4 regions of the Paenibacillus sp. FSL E2-8871 genome follow, and region 2 is predicted to be linked to each of the others. Evidence: predicted binding sites of a transcription regulator. Region 2 holds the regulator's gene; each other region holds the start of a gene.
The links. Region 2 encodes Rex, which represses fermentation and respiration genes when NADH is low (regulators of the CRP and FNR family bind a similar motif). Its sites were predicted from a motif close to TTGTGAAATATTTCACAA; they were not measured.
Positions count from the first base shown of each region.

Region 1: NYE25_RS01555 (DUF1641 domain-containing protein) is a predicted target of Rex. The motif match lies at 5,329-5,346, and genes of this name have one in related genera.
Region 3: NYE25_RS09945 (flavocytochrome c) is a predicted target of Rex. The motif match lies at 6,037-6,054, and genes of this name have one in related genera.
Region 4: NYE25_RS23110 (flavocytochrome c) is a predicted target of Rex. The motif match lies at 3,467-3,484, and genes of this name have one in related genera.

Region 1 covers NZ_JBBOBV010000001.1:343,823-351,977, reverse strand. Annotated here, with positions in the region: gene NYE25_RS01585 (hypothetical protein) at 1-54, opposite strand, end outside; gene NYE25_RS01580 (DJ-1/PfpI family protein) at 79-660, opposite strand; gene map (type I methionyl aminopeptidase) at 677-1,423, opposite strand; gene NYE25_RS01570 (hypothetical protein) at 1,456-2,376, opposite strand; gene NYE25_RS01565 (SGNH/GDSL hydrolase family protein) at 2,742-3,374, opposite strand; gene NYE25_RS01560 (NAD(P)/FAD-dependent oxidoreductase) at 3,535-4,713, opposite strand; gene NYE25_RS01555 (DUF1641 domain-containing protein) at 4,753-5,196, opposite strand; gene NYE25_RS01550 (DUF2785 domain-containing protein) at 5,405-6,247, opposite strand; gene NYE25_RS01545 (nitroreductase family protein) at 6,511-7,128, shown strand; gene NYE25_RS01540 (hypothetical protein) at 7,236-7,856, opposite strand; gene NYE25_RS01535 (hypothetical protein) at 7,927-8,155, opposite strand, start outside.
Region 2 covers NZ_JBBOBV010000001.1:2,438,257-2,446,411, forward strand. Annotated here, with positions in the region: gene NYE25_RS11205 (cell wall elongation regulator TseB-like domain-containing protein) at 1-470, opposite strand, end outside; gene NYE25_RS11210 (amidohydrolase) at 640-1,941, opposite strand; gene NYE25_RS11215 (redox-sensing transcriptional repressor Rex) at 1,928-2,581, opposite strand; gene dinG (ATP-dependent DNA helicase DinG) at 2,713-5,574, opposite strand; gene NYE25_RS11225 (tetratricopeptide repeat protein) at 5,711-6,352, opposite strand; gene panD (aspartate 1-decarboxylase) at 6,464-6,847, opposite strand; gene panC (pantoate--beta-alanine ligase) at 6,840-7,730, opposite strand; gene panB (3-methyl-2-oxobutanoate hydroxymethyltransferase) at 7,732-8,155, opposite strand, start outside.
Region 3 covers NZ_JBBOBV010000001.1:2,141,441-2,149,595, forward strand. Annotated here, with positions in the region: gene NYE25_RS09925 (NAD(P)-dependent malic enzyme) at 1-415, opposite strand, end outside; gene NYE25_RS09930 (2-hydroxycarboxylate transporter family protein) at 486-1,829, opposite strand; gene NYE25_RS09935 (response regulator) at 2,008-2,715, opposite strand; gene dcuS (DcuS/MalK family sensor histidine kinase) at 2,712-4,319, opposite strand; gene NYE25_RS09945 (flavocytochrome c) at 4,475-6,019, opposite strand; gene NYE25_RS09950 (DUF6855 family protein) at 6,203-6,613, opposite strand; gene NYE25_RS09955 (hypothetical protein) at 6,736-8,010, opposite strand.
Region 4 covers NZ_JBBOBV010000001.1:5,097,467-5,105,621, reverse strand. Annotated here, with positions in the region: gene NYE25_RS23125 (thiamine-binding protein) at 1-169, shown strand, start outside; gene NYE25_RS23120 (ABC transporter permease) at 166-927, shown strand; gene NYE25_RS23115 (ABC transporter ATP-binding protein) at 944-1,786, shown strand; gene NYE25_RS23110 (flavocytochrome c) at 1,901-3,451, opposite strand; gene NYE25_RS23105 (RidA family protein) at 3,745-4,134, opposite strand; gene nhaC (Na+/H+ antiporter NhaC) at 4,149-5,636, opposite strand; gene NYE25_RS23095 (MalY/PatB family protein) at 5,716-6,891, opposite strand; gene NYE25_RS23090 (helix-turn-helix transcriptional regulator) at 6,928-7,605, opposite strand; gene NYE25_RS23085 (WecB/TagA/CpsF family glycosyltransferase) at 7,843-8,155, opposite strand, start outside.

The DNA of each region.
Region 1 (8,155 bases), 2.1 Mb from region 2:
CTTATCGCTTACCCATTGCTGAAACAGCATATCAATCATTTTTTGTCCAGCCATCTCTGGTCCCTCCGGTATTTACCTTTAGATTTGAACAATCCCCTGCATCTCGTATGGATAATCAATCTGCTTTTTCACCGAATTCATTGCTGCTTCTCCAGCCAAGTGTGAAATCAGATATAACCCCAGATCAATAGAAGTGGAAACTCCACCACCTGTAATCACATTACCATCATGCACGATACGGCTCTCCACAACTTCTACACAATAAGGTTTTAGTAATTCATAGGCAGATGGATGGGTAGTAGCTTTCTTCCCCCCTAGCAGCCCCGCAGCCCCAAGCAGCAGTGAGCCTGTGCAGACAGATACCTTATAAGGAACATTGTGAGCACCAGCAAGCCACGAGACAAAACCTTCATCATAACGAAGTTTCCGTGTCCCCATCCCTCCAGGTACAAATACCATCTCATACTCCGAAAGCTCTGGCAGCACTTTTCCAGCTTTAACTGTGAAACCTAACTCATCCGTCACTTCCTCCGACGCTGCACATATATCCCAAGACAAATTTTTGCCGATTTCAAATTGCCCCAATCGATAAATAACATCATAGAACCCCGCAAAATCTAAGAACGTAATCCCGTCAAAAAGTATAAAGGCGATTTTCAATTTCGCACTCTCCTCTTTATGGCTTGGTTAGGATAATAGGCTCACCTTTAGTCACAATAATCGTATGTTCAAACTGTGCTACCCGGCCATTGTCTACGACACTCAGTGTCCATCCATCCGACTGCTGCTCCACGTAATCTGCTCCAGTAGAAAGGAAGGGTTCAACCGTAATCACCTGTCCCTCTTTTAACACTGTAGTCACTCTTGGATTGTAGAAAGGTAAGATTTCAAAAGGCTTCTCATGGAGTGATTTGCCAATCCCGTGGCTGCACAGATTACGTACCACTCTATAGCCGCGTTTCCGAGCTTCGAGTTCCATCATTCTGCCAATCTCATTGACCTTCATCCCTGCTCTCAGATGATTGATCACGCTCGTCATAGTTTCCTCTGCACTCTGGCATAGTCGAAGAATGTCATCATTATAAGGTGGTAATTGAAAAGAAACTCCGGCGTCCCCATAATAACCATTCAGTTCAGCAGATACATCAATATTGATCAAATCACCAGCATTAATCACTCTAGGACCAGGAATCCCATGAGCAACCTCTTCATTCACACTGATGCAGGTGCTGCCTGGAAAATCATACGTTATCATCGGGGCTGAAGATGCTCCGAATTCCGCTAGAATTTCAGCTCCAATCTTATCAAGCTCCGCTGTTGTCATACCTGGAGTTACTTTCTTTTTCATCTCGGCGATGGTATGTCCTACTACTTTCCCTATGGCTTTTAGCCCTTCTAAATCTTGTATGGTATCACTCGTCATCTATCACACATTCCTCTCACTTCTGGTATGAATCACTTGTCTAACTTCTGAAATGCACTTCCATTCCACTGAAAAATATCTTCCATCTGTTTACCCGCTACATTATCGTAATAACTTCTCTTGAAGCTATGATCATCCACTTTATCAAGCTTTATCGAATACCCCTTAGGACTGCTGATAAATAAATCAGAGTCGGGTTTGATCCCTAATTCCTCTATAACGTTATTTTTTCTAAGCGTAAATAGCTTGTAGAAGTAACCGTTACTGGATCCGTACTGACCAATCGTAAAATCCGGATCGCCGTCGCCATTATAGTCCTCAAACTGAATTTGAAAAAAATCATTAAATATTATGGGATCCTCAAAATGTTCACTGAGTGGAAAGCTATTCAAAGTTCTCCCTTGATTATCGATAAGAACAAGCCCAAATCTGCCACTCCAATTCCTTCCCATCAACGGACCTGGTATTGTCCAATCCTCACTGTAGGTTCCATCTAAAAGCTGCAGATTCAAGAATCCAGTTCTATTAGTTAAGGGATAGAGATCATTATGTGATATCGTTACTGGACCTGTAACCTTAACAGAAGACTCCAGCGACTCCGTCTGTTCTATGTTCGCCTGATCTGCTGTTCCATAGATGAGTTGTCTTATTTGATCTGCGTTCTTCACCGGAATCGAGTAGCCCTGACCACTATTCTCAGCTGTAGTAAATAAACCTTTATAGCCAAGTTCATTACCTATTGCTATGTAATAATCCTCCGAGTAGCCATCACCATAAACAAGCTCCATATCGAAATCAGGAGCCCAATCTAGCTCACCTGATAATCTTTCACTCTTGTTCATAGCCTCCGCAAGCGCCTTAATCAGAGCGGAGTCCTTCAGTATTAGGGTCTCAAAATGTTCGGGTCGATCAACTTGGTTCTGATCACTAGTTGTTACAGGAGTTAAAGACACTCCGGCGATCCACCTTGCATTGATGAAGCCCACATCATTCTTACACCCGCTTAAAAGAGCAACCAAGAACAAGGGTACAACCCATAGTAATTTCCTAATGCGAACCACCTCCAAGAAAAGAAACATAACCCAATTATAACAGCGTCCATAAATTTAAAGAAATCGACTTTCCGAACCATTACAAGCATAAATGCCTTCGGCTTCCCTATAAGGACGGCAAGTGTTTAAGCGAGAAATATAAGGATAATTTATAGCATGGAGCATATAAATTCTTATATTTTAAAAAAAAGACTATAACCTGCTCCTTTAATGAGTGGTTCTAGTCTTATAAAATCAAGTAAATATGTAGTGATATGATCAGACGATTAAGCTTGAATTGCGCTAACCGTCTTAAGCCAAGCCTCTGCAATAAGTGCATGGCCCGCAGGTGATGGATGTACTCCATCCGGAGCCCAATAAGCAGGCTCTGCTTTCACGGATGCCGCAGCAAACAGGCCATCCAACGGAACAAGTAATGCACCATATTCACGTGCCAATTCACGAACAATGTGAATTTTAGGGTCCAAATCCTGGCGCCAAGTTCTACGATCTTCTGGGACAGGCAACACAAATGGCTCGATTAAGACTAAATTAGCAGCCAGCGAATGCTGCGTGCGTTCGATCAGGTCACGATACGCAGCTTCAAATTGTTCAGGCGTTGTTTCCTGACCAGAATCAAAGCGGCGCCAAGTGTCATTTATCCCAATATATATGGACACCCAAGTCGGCTTCAGATTCAGGCAATCCTTCTCCCAGCGTTCCTGCAAATCTACTGCACGGTTGCCGCTAATTCCACGATTATAGAACGTAAGATTCTTCTCAGGATATAAATGCCCCAGACGAGCGGCGACCATCAATGCATAACCTACACCAAGCGATGAAGCATCATCATAATTACGACCCCAATCCGTTATACTGTCGCCTTGAAACAGAATGACATCGTTTTGTCGGAATAACATCACGTAATCCTCCCCTATTTTCCCCTGTTAATATTAGCCAATATAGTATATCAAAAATGAATACTACGTACTAGGACAATCATTAACAATTCATGGTAGAAACCACTAGAGATCAACAAAAAAACCTACTCAAATTAGAGCAGGTTTTCCAATAATACAATTAATAAGCTAAGCTAAACAATCCTTTAATGTGGGACAAGTAACGAATATTACTTGCTTCCTTCATCAAGGTTGCAGGTAATCCTTTTAGCGGAGTTGAGCTAGCACCAACGATGGCTACACCGTCTTTACGACCTAAGCTCGCAAGCGTACCTGAGTTGATCGGACTAAAGGATTCAAATGATTTATCCTTCAAGTATGCATAAAGATTGTACCCGATCAATTCGCCCATTTGCCAAGCGATTTGTGCAGTTGGTGGATATGGACGACCATCTTCGGCAAAGACAACGGCGCTGTCACCAGCAACGAATACGTCTTTGTGTGATGTGGATTGCAAGAATTCATTTACCGTTGCACGACCACGGTTCACTTCAAGACCGGACTCACCAATCAGTGGATTTCCTTGTACGCCGCCAGTCCATACGAAGGTGTTAGCAATAATTTTTTGACCATCTTTCAAGTCAATGACATTATCCGCTACATTCGTAACAGGTAGTCCTGTCAAGAATTGAACACCACGTTTTTCTAAGCTTGCCACTGCGCGTTCGATCAATGCATCTGGCAATACTGGTAAAATCTTAGGGCCTGCTTCAACCAGCATCAGTTTAATTTCTTTAGGATCCACGCCATATTTCTTAGTGAGTGTTGGCAACACATCAGCGATTTCACCAACAAGTTCAACACCTGTTAAGCCACCGCCACCGATTAGGATGCTTGCATCCGCTGGATTTTTAGACTTCGCATATTCACGGATACGCTCATCAATATGACGATGAATTCTGTTAGCATCTGCTGCCGATTTCAAAACCATACTGTATTGCTCAAGACCTGGAATGCCAAAATAAGCCGTAGTGCTTCCAAGACCCACAACTAAAGCATCGTAGGACAATGTCACACCATCAGATAGTGTAATTTGTTTGTTTTCAACAGAAAAAGAATTCACCTTTGCAATTTTCAGGTCGATATCTTTACCTGCAAAAAGCTTAGCTAATGGCATAGCAACAGCACCTTCTGCAACACTACCCGCTGCAAGACGATGCAATTCTGTAATAATTTGATGTGTAGGATATTGATTAACGACTGTAATTTTAGCTTCGTCCTTCTTCAGGTACTTGCGTACAGTTAAGGCGCTTAGTAGACCACCATAACCTGCTCCTAGAATGACAATATGTTTAGACATGATGTTTCCTCCGTCCTTACGAATGAGATATAAAAAATATTATTTCTGTTGACTGCGTTCGCCGGCAACTTGAAGATAAGCATTTACGAAACGGAAAAGCTTCTGTGCTTGTGGATCTTTCATCATCTTCATAAGACCAAATACACCGATCACATCGCTATTTTCATTCGCACGATCTTGCGCTTCGATCACTGTAGCTGCCATATTCTTCGCCGAATGAACCACTGGTTCAGCAAGTTCTTTAATTGCACTTACCGTATCACTTTTCAAGACTTCATCCGCAGCAACAGTTTGAACAAAGTCATATGACTTTGTGAGCACGCCGACAAGCTCTGTTAATTTTGGCAACTGTTCCACTAAGACAGTTAACGACTCCTGAACTTCAGGCTTCAATAGCTGCTCTAGAACATTCATTTGTTCTTGAGTGACAGCTAATTTTGGTGATTCTTGCTCAGGTTGTGTTTGAGTGATTGTTTCTGACATATCCGAATCTCCTCTGCAAATAAGCTTTGCTGCTTAATAGTAATAAAAAAATAAAAACTTATAACGCCATATTTCTATTATAGCACTTATCAAGTTATAAATGTCACAAAGTTTTTGATTTTTTCTAAAGTTTTGTGATTTTTATTACATTAAAATAAATTAGTCATAATTTTCGATATTTTTTATACATGCATAGATGATTAAATGCTTATTGTGTAAATTCATTCAAATTCATCTCCGCTTTCAATAAAACCTCGACCATTGCCGGATTGTTCTTTAATGGTAGCAATCTAAAATACAGAGAACGAACGAAATTTTTGGTGTTCACACGAGCAACGTACTGGCCGCGGCTTCTCGGCCACCCCCCACATTGCTCCAAGTTGCGAATCCAGTCGACAATAGATTGTTGTGGAAGTAAATGATGATCTATCATTGTAGCTACAATCGTAGCGATCCGTTCATCTTCTTCGTCGCTAAATATGTGCTGATCGTTGTAAAGCATCCTTTGGATGACTGCCAAAACCTCTTCCCTTATTGCAGCATCACTCTCCGAGCAGAGTACCAGTTCATCCAAGGCATCTGCGCCATGGGCTGCAGCATGAGCCCAACCTTCTTCAGGCATAAATCCTCGTAAATCCTGTTCTTCCTCATAATATCTAATCAGCGCTTCCTTCACATTTGTAAACTCTGCGCTATCTAAAAAAGCCTGTTCCCTATGCCGTTGAAGAATCAGCGCAACGATCAGTACCGAAAACGTTCTTGTGAACACAGCCTGATCTTCTTTGCTGCCAATGTGATAGAACAAATGCTGCTCGTCAAGGAGAATCAAAAGTAGTTCACGAAGCTCCGCATCACTAAACCATTGTTTCTCGTTAACCCATTTGTAGAAGGTGGAATAGATCAAGTCATCTCGTAGCTTCGGCTGTGGATCTCCTATGTACTCAAGCATCAATTTCACATAATCCCTTAATTGCTCCCCACTTCTAAGCTCGTAATCGTTCTCTTCAATTCTTTGCAAGTCAATTATCAACTGCTCTCTATTATCGTTCAACATTTCCACCCTTTCATTAATAAAAGCAATTTAAATTTTTCGTATCCTAATATCCTAATTTACATCCCAATATTTTACAACATAGTAATTATTCTTCGACATTCCAAAGTACTTAGAGAGCTGAATGTAAATGAAGTGAATTTAATCATTGACGAATATAATTAACTGTGCTATTTTGAGTTAGTAACTAATAGTTAGTTCATTTATAAATATCACTTATTTATAATTAACAAGCAAATACATAACATATGGAGGAATAACTCATGAGCGCTTTTACAGATTTGATTGAATCCCGCAGGTCTGCTATGAATTTTGTTGAAGGGGTGAAGATCCCTCAGAATGAACTAGAGGAAATGTTCTCTTACGCCAGATTGGCTCCATCTGCATATAATCTTCAACATGCCAATTATAAAGTGGTTTCTGATGAGAATTTAAAAGAAGAGATTCGTAAAGGGGCTTACGGTCAATATAAAATCCACTCCGCCTCAGCGGTAATAGTGGTACTCGGGGATAAGAATGCTTATCTGAAAGCCCCAGAAATCTTCGGAGGACTTAAAGCTTTAGGGGCTATGAGTCAAGAGGATTATGATGCAGAGATAGAAACGATTAACAATGCATACAAAGGAAATGATGCTTTCCAAAGAGATGAGGCTATTCGGAATGCTTCACTCTCTGCCATGCACTTCATGCTGATTGCCAAAGATAAAGGCTGGGATACCTGCCCGATGATCGGCTTTGATCCGGAAGCAATTCAATCCACTTTAAATCTACCCGATCATATGGTACCTGTTATGCTGATCACTATCGGCAAAGACAAGAAACATAAAATCAGACCACGTGGCTATCGTAAACCGGTCAATGAATTCGTTGAATTTATCTGAGGGTTATTGGTAGATATCGATAGATACAACAAAAGCGTTTCATCCAATATTTGAAGTTCGGATGGAACGCTTTTTTACTAAGGATGTGGAGCTTAAATCTTTCTTCACTACTTAGCATACTGAAGAATTGCAATTGCTGCTCGTTCCCGTCGTTCGGCGTTCTCACTAACAAGAGCTTCCTTCAAAATATCGAGCGCCATTGATAATGTCTCTTCATCCACATGCATTCGATTACTCATCGCTTGCTCTGAATCAGAAGAACCTGTAATCCACAGATCCACACGAGCACTAGGCATCGGCCCCTTATACTGTTTGACCACTCCACTACTGCTAAGAAACTCTTTTATCCCTGCGTTTAGATCGGTTATAGGAAGACTTTTCTGCCAAGTTACACCACGTCGATGGCATGTACCGATGTCTGGTGCGTCAAATAATTCATTGTAAAAATAATCGCCAAGATCACCTAGATGTACCCAATCGCCATCACACACCAGCACATAATCGCCATCCTGCATCGTATGTACGAACAGATGAATGGCTTGTATATGTTCAATAAGCTCCAACTCACTGTATTGGTATGTGTGAATCATCCGATCACGGAGCTCCACTTTACTGATGTTCTCCAAATCCCCTATTCCGGGATAGCCGATACTCACATAATTATCCTCTAAAAATGCTGTGATTCGTTCGGTCCCAAGCGGCTTTGATCCCATCTGAAACAGATTCATAGATCATCCCTCCAAGTAATTAATATAATATTTTTCAGCAAAAAGAACTCTTCTTAGCAAGCTCATATGCCTATCCTCCATCCTGCGTCCTCATTGGTGTAATTAAAAAAAGTGTGGACGAAGTCATGTCTACAGGCTGTATCACCAGTGGTCTTTCTTTTCCAGCAAACCTTATTCTAAGCGTCTCACTATCGATCGCCCGAAGGATGTCTCTGATATATTTTCCGTTAAAAGCTACTCGAAAATATTCACCTTCTAGATACTCCAATGGAATCTCCTCTTTTGCCTCACCCACGTCG
Region 2 (8,155 bases):
AACCGATAAAATTGATAATAATATCGACCGCTTTGTTTATAAAAAAGCTGCCAAGCATACTCCCCGTTATATACTCCTGGCAACAACCGCTCAATGCTGATGTCCGGAAGATCGGCTTTTATAAGGCTACGCATTTTCGCTTCAGAGGTCCCTTTACTTAGTTCTTCAGCATATACTGCGTCGGTTCCTTCAGCAAACTTCCCATCTACAGTAAAACGTACCCAAACCATCAACTCGGTCCCGGCTTCATTCTTCCCTGTTAAGACCCAGTACACCGCATTATCATCCCACACGGATTTCTGCGCTTTGGTTACCTCTGTCAGACCAGCACTGGTTTTAGCGACATCCTTAGCGATATCTCGCTCGTTCCATTGATCTTTCATAATATAAGCATAGAACTGGATAAGTCCGAACAGAAGGAGCAGAATCAGAACTGACCCCAGGAGGATCCATTTTTTCCTTTTCTTCAAGGTACAGCTCCCTTTCTAGTAATATATCTTTTTTGATTATATAACACACCTGTGTGTTTATCCAAAGTTTCATATCCAATTCAATGATCTAATTATCAGAAACACAAAAGGCTGTAACTTTGCAATCGCAGAAAGTCACAGCCTTTCAGTTATTCGTTATGATCTTAGACTATCGTTTAAGCAGTCCATCAAATGATTCTTGCGCCTTACGACGGATTGCTTCCTCATCTAGCGTTACACATTCTCCATGTTTTACAACCTGTTTACCATTCACCCATACATGCTCAACGTCCTTGGCGCTGGCAGAGTATACAGCATGAGACAACAGATCTGTGTGTGGTAGCATATGCGGCTGGTCTATATCAATCGCGATAAAGTCCGCTTTCTTGCCAACAGCGAGTCTACCCACATCATTTAAAAAGATAGACTTTGCGCCATACTCTGTAGCTATACGCAGCGCTTCCGGAGCTGGAACAGCCGTCGGATCACCACTTACACCTTTATGGATGAGGGCTGCAAGACGCATCTCTTCAAACATATCCAGGTTATTATTGCTTGCCGCACCATCTGTACCCAGTGACACCTTCACACCAGCCTTTAGAAGATCCGTAACCCGAGCCACTCCACTAGCCAGTTTCAGATTACTTCCTGGGTTATGAGACACGCCTACATCATGACGAGCCAGTATCTCGATCTCTTCATCATTCAAATGAACGCCATGAGCAACAATAGACGGACGAGTGAACATTCCAAGCTTCTCTAAATGCGCTACAGGCCGAAGTCCGTAATCCACCACATTCTGCTCCACTTCGCGTTTGGTCTCGGACATATGGGTATGCATCGGTAAATCCAAATCATGTGCCGCTTGTACAAACTTAACAAAGAAGTCCGGTGGGCAAGTATATGGGGCGTGTGGCGAGATCATCGTCGTAATTCTGCCGCCAGCCTTACCATGCCAATTTCGTGCAAAAGAAATCGCTTCCGCAAGCTTGTGATTTTGTACTTCCTCTGGGCATAATCCGATTACGCCTCTCATCAGTACGGAACGGATGCCTGATAATTCGACCACCTCTGCTACTCGGTCCATATGATCATACATATCCAAGAAGGTTGTAGTACCACCTTTTAGCATTTCCAGTACCGACAAGGAGGTTCCCCAGTATACATCTTCTCCAGTGAATTTCGCTTCCATTGGCCACATCTTCTCTTGAAGCCACACCTGAAGTGCTAAATCATCTCCATAACCACGAAGCAATGACATTGCGGCATGGCCATGTGTGTTTACCAGACCTGGCATAAACAGCAGACGACTGCCATCAACAACTTGCACATCATCTTCCATTAAAGGCTCTTCTTTTCCTATGTAAGTGATCAAATCATCTTCAATAGTCATGTATCCGCTCAGAACCGGCTCATCCGTTCCCGGAATAAGAAAACGCCCGCCCTTAATAATCGTTTTACTGCTCTTCATTTCCGCTTTCTTCCTTTCCGTCTTTCAAATAATAAGCAAGGCTTTGCAAATCCGTTGTAAAATCGGCAGCATGAACACGGATATTCGATGGTGTTTTTAGAATCACTGGTGCAAAATTCAAAATCGCCTCAATGCCAGACTCAATGAGAATATCTGCTACATTCTGCGCTTCTGAATCAGGCACAGTAATTATCCCAATTCGAATACCTTGCTCACGAACCGTCTGACCAAGCTCCTCCATCGGTTGAACGGTAAGAGAGTTGATTTTCCGCCCTACCTTAGGTGCATAGGAGTCAAATATAGCGGTAATCTTCATAGTATCTTTCAGATAAGCATTGTAATTAGATAATGCATGTCCAAGGTTACCAGCACCTACTAAAGCCACATTCAATTGTTGATCCAGCTTCAGAATATGACGGATTTTTTCAATAAGATAAGTTACGTCATACCCGATACCTTTTCTACCAAAGTCTCCAAAATAAGCTAAATCTTTACGAATTTGAGCAGGATTTAAATCAAGTTTTTGTCCTAGTTCTTGTGAGGAAACGGTTAATATTTCACGTTTCTGGAGATCATTCAAGAAACGCAAGTACACAGGAAGTCTGCGAACAACGGCTTCTGATATTTTATCCGATTTCATAATTTACCTCCTAATTTAAGTGATATTCTGTTCAAATCCTATCGAAATATCTGCACCTCGTCTCAAGGAAGAGCGGTATTCTTATACCGCCCTTCCTTGTAGAGTGATTAATAAGATCGATGACGTTCTTTTCAAGAAACGCCTCCGTCTTCCAACCACTCCGCTATACGAGGAACCATTTGATCCGTAAGCATATGCTCCATTTTCGGGCCAGGCAACGAATAGAGGAAATACTTCCCATAGTGAGATTCTATCACCCTTGTGTCATACACAATAACAATACCCCGATCTTGCGCTGTCCGTACCAGCCTCCCAAATCCTTGCTTGAAGCGAATAACCGCCTGAGGAACAGACAACTTCATGAACGGATTCTTTTTCTGGGCTTGTAATAACTCAGACTTCGCTTCCGCTAGAGGGTGGTTTGGCGGTTGAAATGGGAGCCTCACGATGGCCAAGCATGTTAATGCTTCACCTGGAATATCTACACCCTCCCAAAAGCTGCTTGTTCCTAATAGTACAGAAGCTGCACTGTCCTGAAAACGGCGGATCAGCTTGCTACGGCTGCCCCCCTCCACGCCTTGACCTAGCACCGTGATCTCTTGTGAGGCTAGAGCCTCTTTCAGAGGATCGTAAACCTGGCGTAGCATCTTGTAAGAAGTAAACAGGACAAGCATCCGCCCACGTGTTGTAATAGCTGCTTCTGCTAGTGACTGTACGAGTGTATCGACAAATCGGGCATCGCCTACACTCCCCTTCACACTAGGGAAATCCCGCGGAATAACTAACAGCGCCTGCTCCCGATACTTAAAGGGAGAAGGCAGGAGTGATGTCATCAGACGCCCCTCTTCCGCAGCTTCATTAAGTCCGAGATTATCAATCATAAACTGGAAAGATTTATCGACAGAGAGTGTCGCCGAAGTTAGCACGATACTTTTCTTCTTGTCGAAAAACAGCTCCTTAAGCTGAGTACTAACATCAACAGGAACGGCATACAGCTGTAGCGATTTACTGCGATAATTTCCATTCGCCTCCAGCCAATATACTACATTCTCATCATTTAATCCCATAAAAAACCGTACTTGCTCACGTATAGAAGCTAAATCCTTAAATAAGCCGCTAATATCGGTAACTAGACTATCTGAGGAAGATTGACCTTCTTGATCTCGCATCTCATTAAGCATTTTATCACCTTTACGGATAATTTCGCTTAATGTCAGATTCATAGTATTCTCTAAAGCAACCAATTCATCCCAATCTTTCGGTTTACGGGTAGGAAGTAGCCGCATGACTAACTGGCCGGCTTCTCCCGCCGCTGCATCGCTACGTTCCGGCAAGAGGCTGAATAGTTTATCACTAAGCAGATCCCAGGTTTCTTTTACGGTAAGCAGGTCCGGATAGATTCTATCGATCACTCCGCTCCATTCAGAAGCTTCCTCACTGCCTGATGACTGAAGCATTTGGCGAAGTGTAGGAAGTTGGCCATTTCGACTATCCTTATAAAGACGCGATAATGTATGTGCCACCGTGAAATGCTTCATATGCATGCCTAAATGCTTGCCAGCCACGTCCTCCAGATGATGGGCCTCATCTATTACAAGATGTTCATAAGCGGGAAGTAGTTGATGCCCAGCCTTAACATCAGCGAAAAGCTTAGAGTGGTTCGTAATGACCACGTCTGCAATACCAGCTTCATGCTTAGCCCGATGATAATAACACTTACGGAACCAAGGACACGAGCGACCCAGACAAGAATCGGTATCGCTTGCCACCGTCTCCCAAAAATCTCCGCCACGTCCACTTAGATTGAGCTCTTCGTCATCTCCTGATTCACTTTGTGTCAGCCAAACGATCATCTGAGCCGCAGTAAGCGCATCTTCCCTCGGACTTATAAAGTCTTTTTTATTAATTTTATGTTCGAACTTACGAAGACACAAATAATGCCCTCTGCCCTTAAAAATTGCAGCTTTAAATGGAAAAGGAACTACCTGCGTTAACAAAGGAATATCACGCTCACGCAATTGATCCTGCAGATTAATAGTATGAGTGCTGACCATGACTTTTTCATTAGTGCGTACGCTTTGGTATATGGCAGGCAATAAATAACCAAGGGATTTACCGGTTCCTGTCCCTGCTTCGATCAATAGATGCTTGTCTTCGGCAAGTGCCGTCATCACCTCATTGATCATAATATCCTGAGCTTCTCGGCTTTCATACTGTGGCAAAGTTTCTTTAAGTCGTTTCGTTACTTCATCCATATAATCTGTAAAAGATAAATTGTGTAGTGGATTCTCAGCATGCTCGTCTCGAGGTGGAGCTAATTCATTCCAGTCTCCTACAGCAAGCGCTAATTGACGATAGAAAGTCAGATCACCTTCGGGCTGAAGCGTCTCCGCTTCCCGTTCACGCAGCAGACCATCAAAATACCAACCCAGATCACTATCCTCTTCCGTAAACAGCTCACAGAGTCTCTGAATCGTCAGCAGAGGCAAATCGTAGAGCTCCTCCAGACATTTCAGCAATACAAGAGCAGTTGCGAGTGCATCACTGTCTGCCTGATGCGGACGATCATGCGTCACTCCAAAATGTGCACTAACTGATCCTAGTTGATAGGATGTGAGGGAAGGAAAGCAGATTTTCAGAAAATCAATCGTATCTAAAATCCGCCCTTGAAATGGTAAATACCCACATCGGTCTAAAGCATTTTGCAAAAAATGGAAGTCGAATGCGACATTATGCCCTACAAGCACAACATCATCCAAGAGTGGGACAAGCTCCATCATCATCTCATCCAGCTCAGGTGCATCCTTTACATCATCGTCGGTAATCCCCGTTAGACCAGTTATAAAAGGAGGTATCGGCGTTCCGGGCTTGACGTAGGAACCATATACCCGGGAGATGGACCGGTCTTCTTCTATAATTGCAAGGCCAACCTGGATAATTTCACCCACGGATTGGGTTCCCGTTGTTTCGAAATCAAGCACGGCAAATTTCATTATAATTCTATTCCCTTTCAATTGAGACTCTTAATCAGCATAACAGAAGTTGCGAAAAAAGGCGATGCACACCACTGGTTCAGGGGATGCATCGCTTGAATGAAAATGCGGAATAATAAACCGTAAACGTAATAATTTACAATAATGAAACAAGCTGATTTCCGAAATGAAGCTTACCTCCTCGGCGGCGGCAAACCTCCAAATTAACGGTTGGTTCAGGAAGTGCCGGGTCAAGTTGCAAAGAAAGGCCAAACAGCTCCTGCGCTTCATTGAAACGTTCTTGAGAGGCCCTGATGCAACCTAAAGCGTTATAAACCATTGCCTTCAGCTTGGTTTCCCGTATCAAACCGAGCATATGGTTCAGATGGCTCCAAGCAGCTTCCCCCTCCCCTTCCTGCAGGTAAGAGATGGCTAAATATAATCGAGCAGCCAAGCTATCCGGATATTGCACAATAACTTCCTTAAACTGTTCAATACATTTCCCATACATCAGCAGCTTATAATACCCCTGACCTCTAACAAAAGTATCCATGCACAGCTCGGGTGCTTCCTGCTCTGGCACTTCCTCTTCAACCACAGTCGTAAAATCTACACTTTCACGAAAGTGACTTAGCTTCTCTGCAAAGGCCAGCCATTCATCCATCACTTTATCACTAAGTCGATGCAGCATATTATAATTGCATAAAAGCTCATTCCGGCGGGCACCCTCCGCTGTAGGGTAATCTGTAACGATCTCCTGAAGCACCTTGTTCATTTCAGCAAACAAATGTTGAAACATGGGCTATCCCCCCTTACTGAAGATGAAATCAGTTCAGCTTGCCTGACTTCATTTTCTGCGAGAACGGGGTCTTTCATCCCTGCCATTCATTACATGGCGTAAGTCCATAATTTAAGCGATTGTAGCATGCAATTCATGATCAGCCAGCTTCACGGGTCTGTTGTTCTCATCCACGAATACCACCGTTGGCTTATGCGACTCCAGTTCTTCCGAAGACAACATCGCATACGAAATAATAATTACTGTATCTCCCGGTTGAACAAGACGTGCAGCTGCACCATTTAGGCAGATCACACCACTGCCGCGAGGCCCTGGAATAACATAGGTTTCTAACCGTGAACCATTATTGTTGTCCACGATCTGCACTTTTTCATTCTCAAGAATATCTGCCGCTTCCATTAAGTTCTCATCAATGGTAATACTTCCCACATAATTCAAATTCGCTTCTGTCACCGTCGCGCGGTGAATTTTGGATTTCATCATATGTCTAAACAAGAGCGGCAACCTCCTTTGGAATAAATACATTATTGTCAATTAATCGCGTTCTGCCAAACTTCACGGCAAGCGCTATAATAATTTCCCCATTTACATCCGTTAATAAAACTTCGTTCTCTAAGCCTTCCAGATTAGGGAAAGTCAGTATTTCCGCATAATCAATGACCGCCAAAGGAGAACTGGAAATAACCGAGGTCAACAATTCCCGCACTTCAGCAACGGTTGTTACTTTTCCTTCTTCAATGGACTGACGCGCTTCACGCAAGGAACGAGATAACACCAGTGCTTGAGAACGTTCCTCTGGAGATAAGAATACGTTACGCGAGCTAAGTGCAAGTCCATCTCCTTCACGAACGATAGGGCAAGGTACAATTTCAACATTCATATTCAAATCAGATACCATTCTGCGGAGCACAGCTACTTGCTGAGCATCCTTTAGCCCGAAGAAAGCATAATCTGGCTGCACGATATTGAATAGCTTATTAACAACTGTTGTTACGCCATTAAAATGTCCTGGACGCGAAGCCCCACAAAGTCGAGTGGTGAGCTCTGATACCGAGACAGTAGTCCGGGTAGGCTGCGGATACATTTCTTCCACACTGGGGATAAATACAATATCGACACCTTCGCGTTCCGCAAGCTCCAAATCACGCTCTTCATCGCGCGGATAGGAATCATAATCCTCATTCGGTCCGAACTGCAGCGGGTTCACAAATATGCTCATAACGACCGTGTTGCTCATTTCTCCTGCCCGCCGAAGCAGACTGGCATGTCCTTCATGCAGGTATCCCATGGTTGGAACAAACCCAATCGGGGTATGCCCACCTTGTCTCATATATTCCAAAGCTTCGCGCAGTTGCTTAATGCTTCTGACGACTCTCATCTTATTCCCCATCCTTTCCGGCACCGCCGTATAAAGATTCCAGAACGGTTTCATCTGCTTTAAAAACATGACCTTCATCTGGGTACGAGCGATCCTTCACTTCTTGCACATATTGGCTGATACCCTCACGAATCAGGCTACCCACATCCGCGTAGGTTTTGACAAAACGTTTCTCACGGTAGGGTGAGGCATAACGCAACAAATCATGGAAAACCAATACCTGTCCATCACAATAACGACCTGCACCAATCCCAATGGTCGGAATGCTCAGTGCCTCAGAAATTGCTTGTGCTACTTCTTCTGTCACCAGCTCCAGTACCACTGCAAAAGCACCTGCTGCTTCAAGGGCCTTAGCTTCATCCATCAGACGTTTTGCATCTTTGGCGTCCTTACCTTGAATGCGGTAGCCGCCAATCATATTTACC
Region 3 (8,155 bases), 300 kb from region 2:
AGCAACGAGGCGAAGAAATATCTTCGAGATTAATGCCTCCGAAGGTAGGGGCGATTGCTTTAACAATCGCGATAATTTCCTCGGTATCTTTTGTATCCAGGCAGATTGGGAAAGCGTCCACATCTGCAAATTGTTTGAACAACGCTGCTTTGCCTTCCATGACCGGCATGGCTGCTTTGGGACCGATATCGCCAAGTCCGAGTACAGCTGTTCCGTCACTAACGACCGCCACCGAATTTTTCTTTATCGTATATTCGTATGCTTTATCTTGGTCTGCGGCGATAGCCTGACACACTTTAGCTACTCCGGGTGTATATACCTTGGATAAATCCTCCATGCTTCGAATAGGGTTCTTCAAGCCTGTCTCCAGCTTGCCGCCGACATGCATCTTCATTACTTCATCCATTATTTTCATTACTGTTCCTCCTGTTAATTGCAATTTATTTTTCTCTATAAGCTTTCTGGCCGTATGCTTGACATCCTAATCAGCTCCAAAACCGCAATAGAATAGTTGCCACAATAACAGTGCTGACGCCGCCGATCCGGGTGGAGATCTGGGCAAATGGCATGAGCTGCATACGATTGGAGGCAGAGAGAATGGCTACATCTCCGGTTCCACCCAAGCCGCTATGGCAGACGGTTACAATTGCCGCATCGACAGGGTACATATTGATTTTTCTTCCCACAAAATAGCCGGAAACCACCATGCTGAAGACGATGGCGAGGCAGGTCAGCACATAAGGTAGAGAGATAATGGCAGCTACATCCTTCAGAGGAACGTATAGCATGCCCAAACCTACCATGAGCGGCCATGTCAGGTTACCAGCAACGAACTTATACAACTGGTAAGCCCCATTTTCGAATCTTTCGGGAAGCGCCTTGACACATTTGATCAGTACAGCCATCAGAATCATGACAATCGGTCCGGGTATCCCTACATAATCTGCAAGCAATGCCCCAACAATGAAGAAACTGCATGCGATCAGAAGTCCCGCACCCATCATCATGAAATCTTTGGGTTTGCTATCCGGATTGTCATGCTGTAGATCGTCACCGGATTTGACTAGTGTACCGTTACCGCTTAGATGGGGCTTTTTCTCGCCCAGACGTTTCAGGAAGCCCGCCACAATGATGGCGAATACGTTGCCGATAATTGCAGACGGGATCATCTGCGATACGTAATAACCCGCTTCGTGTCCACCCAGAATGCTTGAGTATGCAATCGAGAGAGGAAGAATGCCTTCACCGATTCCACCGCCAAGGATCGGTACGATAATAAAGAAGAAAGTATGATACATGCTATAACCTGTGAGCGTTCCTACCAGTAGTCCGCCGAGAACCGCTGCAATCGTCCCGACGATCAGCGGGATGAAGATCCGCGTAATACCCGCTACCAATGTTTTGCGGTGCATGCCGAGCATACTGCCACTCACCAGGATGGAGATGTACAAGTACAGAAAGTTGGCCTCTTTCATCAATGTGGTGACAGCGTCTGTCACAGTAGAGTTGAACAAATTCAAGTAAATCAGCAGGGATGGGATCATAAGGGCCATGATTGCGGGGCCGCCTATATTTTTCAACAAGGGAAGCTTCATACCGATATCACTCAGCAGAATACCCAGAACCATAATGACAGCGAATCCTCCAATCATGTCATTCGGTAGCTTCCCCGCCACACTTGCAAGAAGAATGACCACTGCCAGAGCTAGATACACAGGGAGCGGAAAGACACCGACCTTAAATTGCTTACATTTTTGAATGAAGGCAGCCTTTTCTGGCAGGGGACCTTCCTTTCCTTTGGAAACAGGTGATGGAATCGTATTTTGCATTTTTCATTTCCTCCTAAACTCTTTTCTAGCCTTATAGTAGCGGAAATGAAAGCGCTTTTGTTTTTACGTAATTATTGATTGAATTATAAAAATTATTAAAGTAAGCGCTATCAAAAATAAGCAATCAAAAACCGCCGATTCCATATAAAACACGGAACCGGCGGCCCACTCCAAGAGGCTATATGAATTTAGAAATCACAGAACTGCCGCGGGAAGACATGCGATATCGCTGTACAGGTCTTCCTATGGTGCCATAGGTCAATTCACTGTTCAGCGCTCCCATATCTGCGAGGACGGCAAGATATTTCCCGACCGAAACCCGCGAGATTCCGGAACTAACTGCAATCTCTTCAGTGCTAAAGGAATTTGCATTATGGGTCTCCACCGCTTTCCAGACCGTCCGCAATGTATGCCGGGTAAAGCCCTTGGATAAATCCTGAACGGCCGAGGGCTCTTTCCTATACCCGGTTAGCTTATCTAGTTCAGACTGATCCAGGGAATCCTGATTGCGGAACAGAAAATTCTGCTCCTTGTAGGCGGAAAGGGCTGCGAGAAAGCGTTGAAACTCAAACGGTTTGATAAGGTAATCGACTGCACCGTTCTGAAGCGCGTCTCGGATACTGTCCTTATCGCTCGCAGCTGAAATGATAATCACATCTATTCGTTTACTGCCTCGACGGAGAGCGGACAGCAGCTCCAATCCATTGCTCTCTTTCATGTAAATATCCAGCAGAATCAGCTCGAAAGACTCATCTGCCAATTTGATCAGAGCTTCACCCACTGATTTTGCCCAGCCTTTACACTGAAAACCTTCCACTTGCTCCAGATAGAATTTATTCATCTCGGCTACCATCGGATCATCTTCTACAATCAATACACTAATCATTGACCATCACTCTTTGCTCGATAGGGTAAACTAACCGTAAATCGAGTCCCTTCTCCCTTTCCTGTTTCACAAACAATCTTACCTCCCATAGCTTTAAGGCTCCGCTCAACCAGATACAAGCCGATGCCTCGGTCATTTCCTTTTGTCGAATACCCCTGTTGAAAAATAAGCGGCAATTTCTCATCTGGGATACCGCTTCCATTATCGCTAACCGTAACTACCAGCGTCTTATCCTGATATTGAAAGCTGAAATGAATATATTTGCTGCCTCTACCTTCCGGCGCTTCCATTGCATTATCCAAAAGATTACCGACTATCGTAATGAGTTGGCAGGAGCGTTCCGGATCGCTAGGCTCCGGCAGAACCCCATCCTCCAGAAGCACCAGTCGAACTCCGGCTTCTCTGGCCCGGCTCAGCTTACCCAATAGAAATCCCGCCATCACAGGGTCCTTCACTTGTCTCACCACCGTTCCCATCTCTGCCTGTGTTGTTGTGACAGTACTTGTTATATACGCCTCCAACCGATCATACCTTTTCATATGTGTTAATCCTAATATTACATGCAGCTTGTTCATAAACTCATGCGCCTGGGCACGCAATGCCTCAGCATATAAGGAGATGCCAGATAACCTTTCCATAAGTATGCTGATCTCCGTCTTATCACGGAATGTGGCAATTGCACCTTCTACAGCTCCCTTTACATGAATGGGAACCACGTTTGCCAGTAACGTAACACCGCTATGCTCCACCTCCAAGTCCTGGCTGGCTTCACCGGTTTTGAGCACTGTATTCATCCGCAGTGATGGCCAAAAGCTCTCTACCGACTGGTTCAAGGGATCATCCTGCATGCCAATGGCTGCAAGCAAACGCCTGGCTTCTGTATTAATCAAAGTAATACGTGACTCTTTATCAACGGCAATGACTCCCTCCCTAACTGACTGTAGCATGGAGTTACGCTCTTCCAAAAGCTTAGCAATAGCGGCCGGTTCCATGCCAAACATCATTTTTTTGATAACACGTGCCAGCAGAAATGCTCCCGCAGCCCCTATTAGACTGCCTATAAGCAATCCCCAATAAAGGATTCCCACGTTCTCTCTTATGGCAAGTCTGATGTTTCCCAGTGATATCCCTACTGCCACCGCTCCTAATTGTTTCCCACTTGCAGAGAAGACAGGTGAAAACGCTCTTACAGATGGGCCCAAAGAACCCTCGGCTTCCGAAATGCTTTCCTGCCCCTGCAAGACTGCGGCTTCGTCGCCACCGATAAAATGCTTACCAATTTTGTCCTTGTCCGGATGGGAATATCGGATCGCATTCATATCCATGACCACAACAAATTCCACATTGTTCAACAATCGGATTTCCTCAGTGTAGCTTTGCAATTCAGACGAGCTGCGTGATTTGTTTAACGCTTCAATAATTAGAGGGTTACGCGATAACGTACGGGAAATGATCACAGCCTTTTGTTCCAACGAGGATTTTGTTTGTGAGGAAACCTTTATACTAAATAGCACATAGACCACTAGCAGCATTATGATAAGAACTGCACCAATCATCAAAGTAATTGTTGTTTGCAGCCGAAGTGTATGTTTGCCAATTTTCATCAGCTGTCCCTCCGGAAATTTTTCTTCATTCTAACGTATACGTGCAAGGATGGCTATGACCTTATACGCTACACCGTTATAATAAAACAACAAACGCATGGCTAAGATGAGCCCAAGCGTTTGTTTGCCTAGCCGAAAAGAGGCAGGGGGATAACTTATTGTGCTTTTACGAATTCAGCGGATTTCATACCCGTTTGGCGGCCGAAAATAATGATTTCCGCAACAGAGTTACCGCCGATCCGGTTTTGACCATGCAAGCCTCCGGTAACTTCGCCTGCTGCAAAAAGGCCTGGAATCGGTTGTCCGTCTTTATTTAAAACTTCTGTGTTGGTGTTGATTTTCACGCCTCCCATCGTGTAGTGAATTCCCGGGCCGATTTTAATTGCATAATATGGCGCGCCGGACAAGTCATTATCCATTCCGGTTGTTCTGCCGAAGTCGGCATCCTGTTTATTCGTCACCGCGCTGTTCCAGGTCTCTAGTGCAGTTTTCAACTGATCTGCCGGTACGTCCATTTTTGTTGCCAAAGCCTCGATCGAATCTCCTTCGATAACGAAGCCCATTTTTTCATATTGTTCAATCGCTTTAGCGCGAGATTTTACGCCGGAATCAAATACAAGAAACGCAGACTTCTCAGGAAGCTTATTGATTGCAGCGGTGACATTATCTCTTGTATCCAGTTCGTTTGTGAAACGTTTGCCTACACTTGAAACCAGGATCGCTCCTTCCCCACGAACAGCCTCCCCAATGAGATAGGATTTTTCCTGCTGCACAGTCGGGTGAACTTGGATTTGATCCATATCGACTGTGGTACCGCCGAGCTTCTCAATCATCTTGATACCGTCACCGGTGCTGCCCGGCTGGTTGGTGGTAACGTACCCCTCCAAATCAGATCTGACTCCTGAAATCATGTCTAAATTGGCGCCGAAACCGCCGGTTGTCACCACGACAGCAGACGCTGTAATCGTTTTCTCTTCCGTTTGGTCAAAGATAACTTTGACGCCATTGACCTTACCGTCTTTTTCGGTAATTTCCTTGACATTGGCGTTCACAAAAAGGGGAATGCCTTGTTCTTGTACGTTTTTCACCAAGCCTTTGACAAGGTATTGTCCTACTGCAGAGCCATCTTCAGGACGGTGTGTGCGTTTTTCGTTCATCCCGCCTGTAATCGTGATATTATTCAATCTAATCCCGATAGAATCCAGCCAATCAATCGCACTTGCGGAATTGTCTACGAAGAAACGAAGCATCTCTTTATCGTTCGTATCATGGCCACCTTTTAAGGACTCTTCATAAAACAGATCATTGCTGTCTTCAATGCCTTGCTCTTTTTGGAATTTCGTTTCAGAAGCATTCATTCCCGAAGATGATTTTGTTGTATTTCCGCCGGCAACCGGCATTTTTTCAAAAATAACCGGGTTCATACCCTTTGCTCTCGCCTCAAGTGCAGCAGACATTCCGGCACCACCTGCACCAATAATGATGATGTCATATTTATCTTTTAGTTGATCGTACGGTGTATAGCTAGCTTTGGATGCTCCCGAAACAGCTTCAGTTTCCTTTGTCTCGTTGATCTTGCTGGTGTTCTTGCTGGTGTTCTTGTTCCCGTTTCCATTGTTGCTGTTGCTGTTGCCACATCCTGTGATAACAAGCATGACTGAGAGAACGAGAATAAGAGCAGTGGTTACTTTTTTATTCATGTTATAGCTTTGCCCCCTTGTGAATATTTTTACAATCAGCTTAACGGCAAAGACCCTGCCCTTGAAAGTTTATGTAACTAAAAAAAACGTTTTGTAACTAAAGTAATCACTGCAATGTGTATGAAAGACCACAGGTTAGGGGCATAGCTCAAAAAAAAGAAGAGCCTTTAGGCTCTCCTTCGTTTACAAGATCGCTTTCATCCGATTGTTTCTTGGATTATGCTCTACTTCCGCAAGACCCAATTCTTCGAGCAACGGTGGGATATACATTCCAAATCGCCCCCGAAGTCCCTTCTTTAATCCATACCAACCGCCAACAGGGTTTTCAGGTGAACGCCCCCATGCTTCAACGGTACCTTCTTTTGCTGGTTTTTGCTCATCAGCACTTCCTAACTCCATCCAATCACCATTTTGTATAAGCATGGCGTGCAGATCTTCAATACAGCGATAGTCATAATGCAAAACCGTTTTCCCTACAGTGCAAACTATAATTTCTTTACCGTCTTTTTCGACCTTGTACATTTCATACTCGGATGTTTGCGGTGGTGTCTTTAATTTCCAAGGATTTTCCTTGGTTCCTGTAGCTGTCGTCATATTTTCAACTCCCAAAGTAACTCACAAAATTAGTAAGTTCTACTCATTTTATTATATTTGCATCACCTTACTATACTTCATTACCTTTATTCGTCCTACTCAGTATAAGAAAGCTTGCACTATCATTCCAAACTACTCAACTCCACCACATCTCCACTAATGGCCTTCACAGCATAATTACAATCTAACTTCCCGCACAGCACATACTTCTTCTGCCCAGGATCATACACATAGACGGGTGTTAATTCGAACCATCCCTTGAGCTTGTCATAAGCTTCGTCATGGCTTACAGAAATCCCCTCTTCGCTCTTGAACTCATCAAACATATCGAGCATTGGCTTGTTATCCATATAATTTATAACCTTATAATTCTGCACATCGATGAACAGGAGGATCTTACGCTGGAATATACGATTACTTGGCGCCTTCATCCTCAGTGTTGCCTGAATATGTCCTCTTTCCCGTTGAAAAGTCTTCAACATCCATTCTCCGGATTCATCCGGAAAGAGCTGGCTTAAACCAGCTTCGACTGCGGCTATACATTCGGCTTGTTCTGCGTCTGTGATAGGAAATGAGTCCGGATGCGGCTCACGAGCTATTGCCTGCTCAATGGTAGCTACCTCAAGTAGGCGTATCTCCGTCCTTTCGAACGGCTCCAGCTCCGTATTCTGTTGCTCCCAATGGATTACTTGATCAATATTCAGTCGTGCTCTTGTACCTGATATAAACTCAAATGGGATGGTGGTTGTTCCGTCATTTGTAATGTAGATTTCTTCTATCCCATAGATCGGCAGGAGTTGCTTCGTCTCGTACACCGGATATTCTATAAGCTGTAGTTGTTTCCTCGCCTGTGGCTCTATCGTTTGAAGTGTGAGAGTATAGTTCTCTTTGTGCACAAGGGAGCTGGAAGGAAACTGGCCATATACACTGTAAAAAACAAGCCTGCCTTCCGCATCGAAGCGAAGCTCGATCCGTCCACCAGGAGTGACTGGTATGCTACCTATTTTTTCAATAAAATGATATTCTCCAATCTGTTCCTTCTCTAAGTGGAATTGTTTACCGTATACAATCCTTGCCTCATCTTCAATCCACCGGATGACTCCGTTAAAATCTATATTTTGGAATGGTGTCCCATTCGCATAAGATATCCCGCCAACAAAAATCACACTTTTATAGTTGCGGGATTGTAGGTCAATCGTGATGACGGCAGTTCCTTCCGGATTGTAATCGCCCTTCCATTCCTTCATATGTGCAGGAAACCATTCCATACTAAGAAAATAGTTGGTCTCTCCCAGTATCGTAACGTCGCGATAAATTTCATGAGAGTGTAAGTAGTAGTTGTCCAATCCATATTTTTGCTGTGTGGCATCAAGCAGTTCTTTGATTCGAATATCCATTATAGTGCACCCCATAAAATTGATGCCTACATCATACCATTACTTAGTGTTGATTACGAAGCGCAGCAGCGAATATTCGAGTCGATTGTTACTTATTAAATAGTAAAATCTTCTGAATATTCTACATGCTCATGCAATGGGCTTT
Region 4 (8,155 bases), 2.7 Mb from region 2:
ACTGGAAACTACTATGGAAGGTGAACTGAGCGAGCTCCTGGAGGTTGTACGTCAAATGCAGGAGGCGCTGATCGAAGCAGGTAGTCCAAGCGTGATCTCCCAAATCAAAATCGCTCATAATCCTAACGGAATCAGCATGGATAAATTGACGGAGAAATATCGGCCGTGAGATCGACCTGGAAGCTAATATGGCCGCCCCTTATGGCGGTCGTCTTCTTTTTAACCGTATGGCAGTTATCTGTTTCTCTATTCCATATCGAATCCTGGATTCTGCCGAGTCCTGCTGATATTGCTCGCGAATCCACCAGTAATGCCTCAGGTCTCTGGGCTCATACGATGGCTACGCTCCGACTCACATTAATCGGTTTTCCTATTGGTACAGGTGTAGGCTTGATCGTCGCTCTACTTTTGCATCTTTTACCTTGGGCTAGACGGGCTTTTTATCCACTCATTATTCTGAGTCAAAATGTTCCCTCTATCGCACTCGGACCACTGCTTATCATCTGGTTTGGCTTCGGTCTTTTGCCCAAAATCGTGCTGATTACACTGGTATGCTTCTTCCCGGTAGCTGTCGCTGCAATGGGCGGCTTGTCTCAAAGTGATCAGGTCATGATGAATTATATGAAAATGGCTGGCGCAAGCAAGTGGCAAATCTTCACCAAGCTGGAGCTTCCGTCTTCTATCCCGGCACTATTTTCCGGTGTGAAAATATCTGCTACTTATGCGGTTATGGGAGCCGTGGTCGCTGAGTGGATTGGCGCGGATAAAGGGATTGGCTATTATATGCTCCTGCAAAAATCGGCTTACCGTACGGATCGGATGTTTGTCGCTATTGTTATTATTGTGCTCCTTAGTCTTGTGCTTTTTGCGATTATCGCCTTGCTCGAAAAATGGTTAGTTCGCTGGAAACCGCGCCGTAACTCATAGAAAGGAAGATGCCTGTATGTCTCAAGTGACGCAAATAGAGCAAAGAACAACTGAAAACATAAGCTCTCCTGAAGCTCATACTGCACCACCTGCTCTTGAAGTAAGCGGCATCTCCAAGTCCTTCACCCATCGTCGCCGCGAGACGAACGTGCTTAACAACGTCTCTCTTAAGGTAGAGCAGCAAGAGTTCGTTTCGATCGTCGGTCCTTCCGGCTGCGGAAAAAGCACCTTATTCCATATGATCGGCGGACTAGTGAAGCCCGATGCAGGAACGATCCGCATGAACGGCAGAGCCGTTACGGGTCAACGTGGTGAAATCAGTTATATGCCGCAGCAGCCTGCGCTTTTTCCTTGGCGAACGATTGAAGATAATGTACTTCTAGCCGGGGAAATTAAAGGCGCTCTGCAGGATGGAGCTCGTGAAGAAGCGCGCCAGTGGCTCGCCAAGGTTGGTTTGAATGGATTCGAACAGGCTTATCCGCATATGCTGTCTGGTGGGATGCAGCAGCGTGCTGCTTTTCTCAGAGCATTGCTGGCTCCGCAGGAGTTGATGCTGCTCGATGAACCTTTCAGCGCATTGGATGCACTAACTCGCAGTGAAATGCAGCGCTGGCTGCTGGAGCTGTGGGAGGAGAATCGCCGCTCCGTGCTATTCATTACCCATAACATCGAAGAAGCGTTGCTGCTCTCGAATCGTATTTATGTATTCTCGGGTCGCCCCGGCTCCATCCTACATACTGTTGATGTGCCATTTCCACGGCCACGCCGCGATGAGATTACGGATTCCCCGGAATTCCTTAAACTCAAACGCCAGCTGTCACAGTGGATGCGAGAAGAACAAGCTAAAAGCGAGAAGTAGCTTTTTGAATAGAGGTCACTCCACTCACTTTAAACGAGAGATTAAACAAAGAACCGCCCGGGCTTCAATTAGCCCAAGCGGTTCTTTTGTTTTAACCAGAATAGCAGTTAAATCTTATTGTGCTTGTACAAACTCAGCAGATTTAATCCCTGCTTGACGGCCGAAAATAATGATTTCAGCTACAGAGTTACCACCAATCCGGTTTTGACCGTGCAATCCACCTGTAACTTCACCAGCCGCATACAGGCCAGGAATAGCAGCGCCGTCTTTATTTAATACTTCTGTGTTCGTATTGATCTTCACACCGCCCATGGTGTAATGAATCCCTGGGGCGATCTTAATAGCGTAGTAAGGACCCGCGGATAAATCGTTGTCCATCCCTGTTGTTCTGCCGAATTCAGCATCGTTCTTGTTCTTTACCGCGCTGTTCCAAGTATCAAGTGTCGCTTTTAGCTTATCGGCTGGAACACCGATTTCTTTCGCCAATGCTTCGATGGTATCCGCTTGGATCACGAAGCCCATTTTGTCATATTGTTCAATTGCTTTCACGCGTGATTTGACGCCGGAATCAAAGACAAGCGTTGCCGCTTTTTCAGGAAGTGCATTGATCGCTTCGGTAACTTTATCACGTGTAGTCAATTCGTTTACGAACCGTGTGCCTTCGCTATTCACGAGGATAGAACCTTCGCCGCGTACAGCTTCCCCGATCAGATAAGATTTTTCTTGTTGAACTGTTGGGTGAACCTGGATTTGATCCATATCAACGGTGGTTCCGCCAAGTGCCTCAATCATCTTGATGCCGTCGCCGGTACTGCCGATTTGGTTAGTCGTTACGTATCCTTCCAGATCAGGTCTAACTTTTGATATCATATCCATGTTGGATCCAAAACCACCTGTTGTTACAACAACTGCCTTCGCTGTAATGGTTTTTTCATCAGCTTGGTTAAAGAGTACTTTGACGCCGTTAGCCTTACCGTCTTTTTGAGTAATTTCTTTAACATCCGCGTTCACAAACAGTGGAATTTCTTTTTCTTGTACGTTTCTAACCAATCCTTTGACAAGGTATTGGCCTACCGCAGAGCCGTCTTCTGGACGGTGGGTGCGTTTTTCGCTCATGCCGCCTGTGATCGTAATATTGTTCAGCTTGATTCCGATCGAATCCAACCAATCGATTGCACTTGCGGAATTGTCAACGAAGAAACGAAGCATCTCTTTATCGTTCGTGTCATGGCCGCCCTTTAGTGTCTCTTCATAAAACTTATCATTGCTATCTTCAATGCTTTGCTCTTTTTGAAATTTCGTTTGGGAAGCGTTCATTCCTGAGGAGGATTTACTTGTATTCCCACCTGCAACCGGCATTTTTTCTAAAATAACAGGGTTCAAGCCTTTGGCCTTAGCTTCCAGTGCAGCAGACATTCCTGCACCACCAGCACCAACAATAACGATATCATAATTATCTTTTAATTGATCCAGTGGTGTGTAACTAGCTTCTGATGCACCTGATACGGCTTCAGCTTTATCATTTTTGGCCGTCTCATTTACCTTACTTTTGTTCTCGTTGCCATTACTATTACCTGCGCTGTTGCTATTACTGTTACCGCAGCCTGCGATTACGAGCATGACAGAGAGAATGAGAATGAGAGCAGTACTTGTTGTCTTCTTCATCTTTATAACGCCCCTTTGTGAATGTTTTCACATTTATGATAACGCAAAGATGCTGTTTTGGGAAGTTTTTTATGTAATTAGTTATGGTTACTGTTACATTTCCATGAATATTTTCATTTAAATTATCATAAAAATTCTTAATTTCAATATTTCCTCAGCTTACTACTCAAAAAAAGCCACCCTTTCCAGGGCGGCCATCTGCCTTATTTTCTAATCCTTTTTCCATACAGGGTGTGCAGGCTTAACTATCTGAAATTCTAAAGCAACCCGTAATTTGAGCGCTACTGGATCACTTATGGTATATAAGCTATAACTTCAATTTCTACGAGCCCATCCTTAGGCAGACGTGCTACTTCAACAGCGCTGCGAGCAGGGTATGGCTGAGCAAAAAACCTTCCATAAATCTCATTCACCTTAAGAAAATCATTCATATCCTTTAGGAAAACGGTCGTCTTTATTACCTGATCCATGCTTGTACCCGCCGCTTCCAGTATGGCTTTGACATTCAGCAGCGACCGTTCCGTCTGTTCCTCAACCGTAGCAGGAAAAGTCCCATTAACCGGGTCTAGTCCGAGTTGTCCTGAAGTATATAGGACGTTCCCAAGCTTTACAGCTTGAGAGTAAGGTCCAATTGCACCTGGTGCATCCGTTGTTATTACAGTTTCTTTATGCATATTTGTCATTTTAAAAGACTCCTTTATCCCGCTTGTTCATTAGTGTTACCGTCATATTCCTTTAGCATTTCTGCCTGTTGCTCTGGCGTTAACTTCGCGATACCGAATCCCGTGAAGCCCCATATCGTCGCAAAGATTATTCCTGTCCAACAGAGAACAGCCCAAGGTAAATAATCTAGCGTTGCAACACCCAGTGTACCTGCCATATAAGCACCTGCAGCTGTCCAAGGCAGAATAGGCTCGGTAATCGCCGCTGAATCCTCGATGGTACGTCCCAAGTTCTTCGGGTGCAAGCCCCGACGGATATATGCTTCACGCAGCATTTCACCTGGCATTAAGATGGATACCTGACCATTACTTGTAACTCCGATCATCGTAAGACCTGTAACAATTGTTGCTACGATCATTGAACCTGTGGAATGGACGAACTTCAAAAGCTTATTAACAATCAATTCCAAGGACTTCGTCAGAGATATGGTTCCAGCGAACGTGATTGCACAGAAGCAAATGAGAAGTGTACCCATCATGGAGTTCATTCCGCCACGATTTAGAAGACGGGGTACATCTTCAATAACGTTGGCAGAATCAAACCCAGCTACTTGAACCATAGAAATATTAAATCCATTAACAACAGAAGATACGACATCATTCAAAGTAAATCCCTGGAATACAAGTGCGTTAGCCATAGCGAACATAGAAGAGATCAGCATGACCGGTATTGTCGGTTTCTTCGTAATTGAACCATACAAGATGATTAATACGGGTACTATAAGCAGCAGATTAAAGTCATAAATTGTATTCAACGATCCCATGATTATTCCAACCTTCTCCGGAACAATAGCACCTGCGGCATCTGTGTTTAGGCCTGTAATAATAAAAACAACGCTTGCGACAATAAAGGAAGGAATTGTGGTATACAATAAATGTCCAATATGCTCATATAGATTGACACCTGTTGCTAACGCCGCAATATTGGTTGTGTCTGAAAGCGGTGACAATTTATCACCAAAATAAGCACCTGCAACTACAGCACCAGCCACTGCTGCTAGGTTTGAATCCATACCCGCGCCAACACCCATAAAAGCAACCCCGATCGTTCCCGCTGACCCCCAAGATGTGCCCGTACAAAGCGAAACGGCAGCTGTCGCAATAAATGCGGTAATAAGCAGAAATTGTGGACTAATAATTTTCAATCCATAATAAATCATCATCGGAATCGTTCCACCAACCATCCATGCCCCAATCATAAAACCAACCATGATCAGAATAAGAATGGCGGGCATCGTTTTCGCGATCTTACCAGCGATAGATTCTAGTATGTCGTTATAGCTATAACCAAGAATAATCGCGATAATACCAGCAACAACCGCTGAGGTAATAATAAGTGGTTCTGGTGGTAATTCAAACAACACATACCCTAAACTAAGTAGCACAATCATCGTAATAATCGGCAATAGCGCTAAGAACATCGTCGGCTGTTTCTTGACTCTTGGTGTTTCTGATTTGGACATGATTATTATCCCCCTTGATACGGATCTGAGAAAGGCTACTAACGAGGTCTTTCAAGGTCATTGATAAAAAGTTTTTTTATTATGAATTTTTTAATGGATAGGCTCGGTACAGCCGATGAAAAGCTTCTTGTAACATGGGCAGTGGCGTTGCAATATTTAAGCGAATAAAGCCTTCTCCTGATGCCCCAAAACCTGTTCCAAAGCTCACACTAACCTTCGCATCGGACTCAATCCACTGCTTTAGCTCTGCTTCGTTGGTGCTAATTGCCCTACAATCAACCCATAATAGATAGGTTCCTTCTGACTCGATCACGCGAAGCTCAGGCATATATTCAGCTATATAAGCTTTCACCCAATCGATATTGGCCGTGATATACCCTCGTAATTCTTCCAGCCATTCATCGCATTCCGTATAAGCCACTTCTAATGCAGGTACTGCAAAAAAGGTCGGGTTATGACAGCCTGCTTGCTGTAAGCAATGTCTGAATTTCTCACGCAGCTGATCATTCGGAATCACGATGTTAGCAATTTCAAGGCTTGCAAGATTGAAGGTCTTCCCTGGGGAGGTACAGATAAAGGATCGCTGCTCTGCCTCAGTCGATATCTTCCCGATTATCGTATGCTCATGGCCTTCATGGATAAAATCGGCATGAATATCATCCGATACAATATAAGCATCATACTTTGTACACAAGCTAACGATTCGTTCTAGTTCAGCTCGTGTCCATACTCGTCCAACCGGATTATGCGGTGAGATGAGCAGTACAATTTTAACCCCTGCTTGCATCCGCAACTCCATATCAGCAAAATCGATCTCATAACGCCCGTTTACTTCACGAAGTGGACTTTCCACTAATACGCGGTTATTTAGTTCTACCGATTTAGCAACCGGCTGATAGGCTGGAGTATGGATTAACACTTGATCACCTGGTTGAGTGAAGTTCTGAATGATCAGAGAAACCGCTTGCACAATACGAGGGCAAAACACGATCCATTCTTGCGGAACCTCCCAATCGTAAGCTTTTTTAATCCATCCCTGAACTGCCTCATAATAAGGTGGAAAAGGATCGGTATATCCATATATGCCATGCTTCGCCATCTCCGTTAATCGCTCTATCACCTGTGGAGGGGCTTGAAGATCCATATCCGCGACGGAAAGCGCTATCATTTCTCTGCCCAAAACTTGCGCCATACCATCCCATTTAGCGCAATTGGTCCCATATCGGCTAACAACCTTATCAAAGTCTAATGTCATCTAGCCCACTTCCTCTCTTGAGAGTTCTGTTTATTCTCACTTAATTTTTTGCAAATAACGATAAACTGTTGGCTCAGATATCATCAAGGTCTTAGCGACTTGAGAAACTCCGCCTTTAAGTAGAAACACGCCCTGCTCGTTAAGTACTTTCACAAGTTCAATCTTCTCTTTCGAGGACAATCGCTCTGCCGGGACATTAATTTTACCGAGCACCGAATCAATCATGTGCTGGAGTAGGTCATCTACGTTTCCTTGTAAATACTCTTCCGTCTGCTTCTCTACAACCTCTTGTTGTGGTATTAACGGTACTGGTGGAAGTGTTGATCCTCCTTGCAAAATGTTTTGTATCCACTCAGCTGCAACCTCCATATGCGTGACATCAATGTTAATACACATCATACCGACCAATTCGCTGCTGCTGTTTTTAATATAATAAGTAGCGGAGCGAAATACCTGACCTTGCGAACCACGCGCTTTATAGTTAGCAATAAACGGTTGCTCACGGTAGGACTCATCTTTCAACAGCTTAAGCACGAGATCTGTTGAACTATCGCCTACTTTACGCCCACTAATGTATCCGTTCTCAATAAAAATAATTGAACGCTCTGGATTGCTTATATCATGAATAACAACCTCACATTTTGAACCTATAATTGAAGCAATAAAAGAAGCGATTGGAAAATAGGACTCCAGGCAGCTGCGATCTTCTAACATGTGAGCATCTCACTCCTTTCGTTTTACGTCTTTTCTATTTTGATAATAATTTATTATCTTGATAAGATTTTATTACAACATTCTTAAAAAAGCAATCAGTAATATATTGGAATTGTTCCAGCCAATATTCTCTCTTAAATACTTAGGGCATATTTCCTGTAAAGCGATAACAAAAAAAGTCTTTCACTATTTCTACAAATTGCAGAAATAGTGAAAGACGATATTTACTGCTGTACCTTATTTCCTAATCATAGCTCGATACACGAATTTAGGAAGAACTGCTTGCCTGCGCCAGCGCGACTTTTGTCCTTTGGCCACAGGTGCGAATAAGAGTCGATGCAGCCACTCCAAATTGAGCTTCTTCCATATCGCAGGGGCTGGAGTCACTTTTCCCGCTATAACATCCAAGCTTCCCCCCACGCCAAACACAACCTTAACCTGAGAAAGCGCCTGTTTATGCTTATAAACCCACTTGTCAGAGTATGGAGCCCCCATCGCGACAATCAGGAAATCTGGCTGTGCGTGCTGAATCTCTGCCACAATGGCCGGT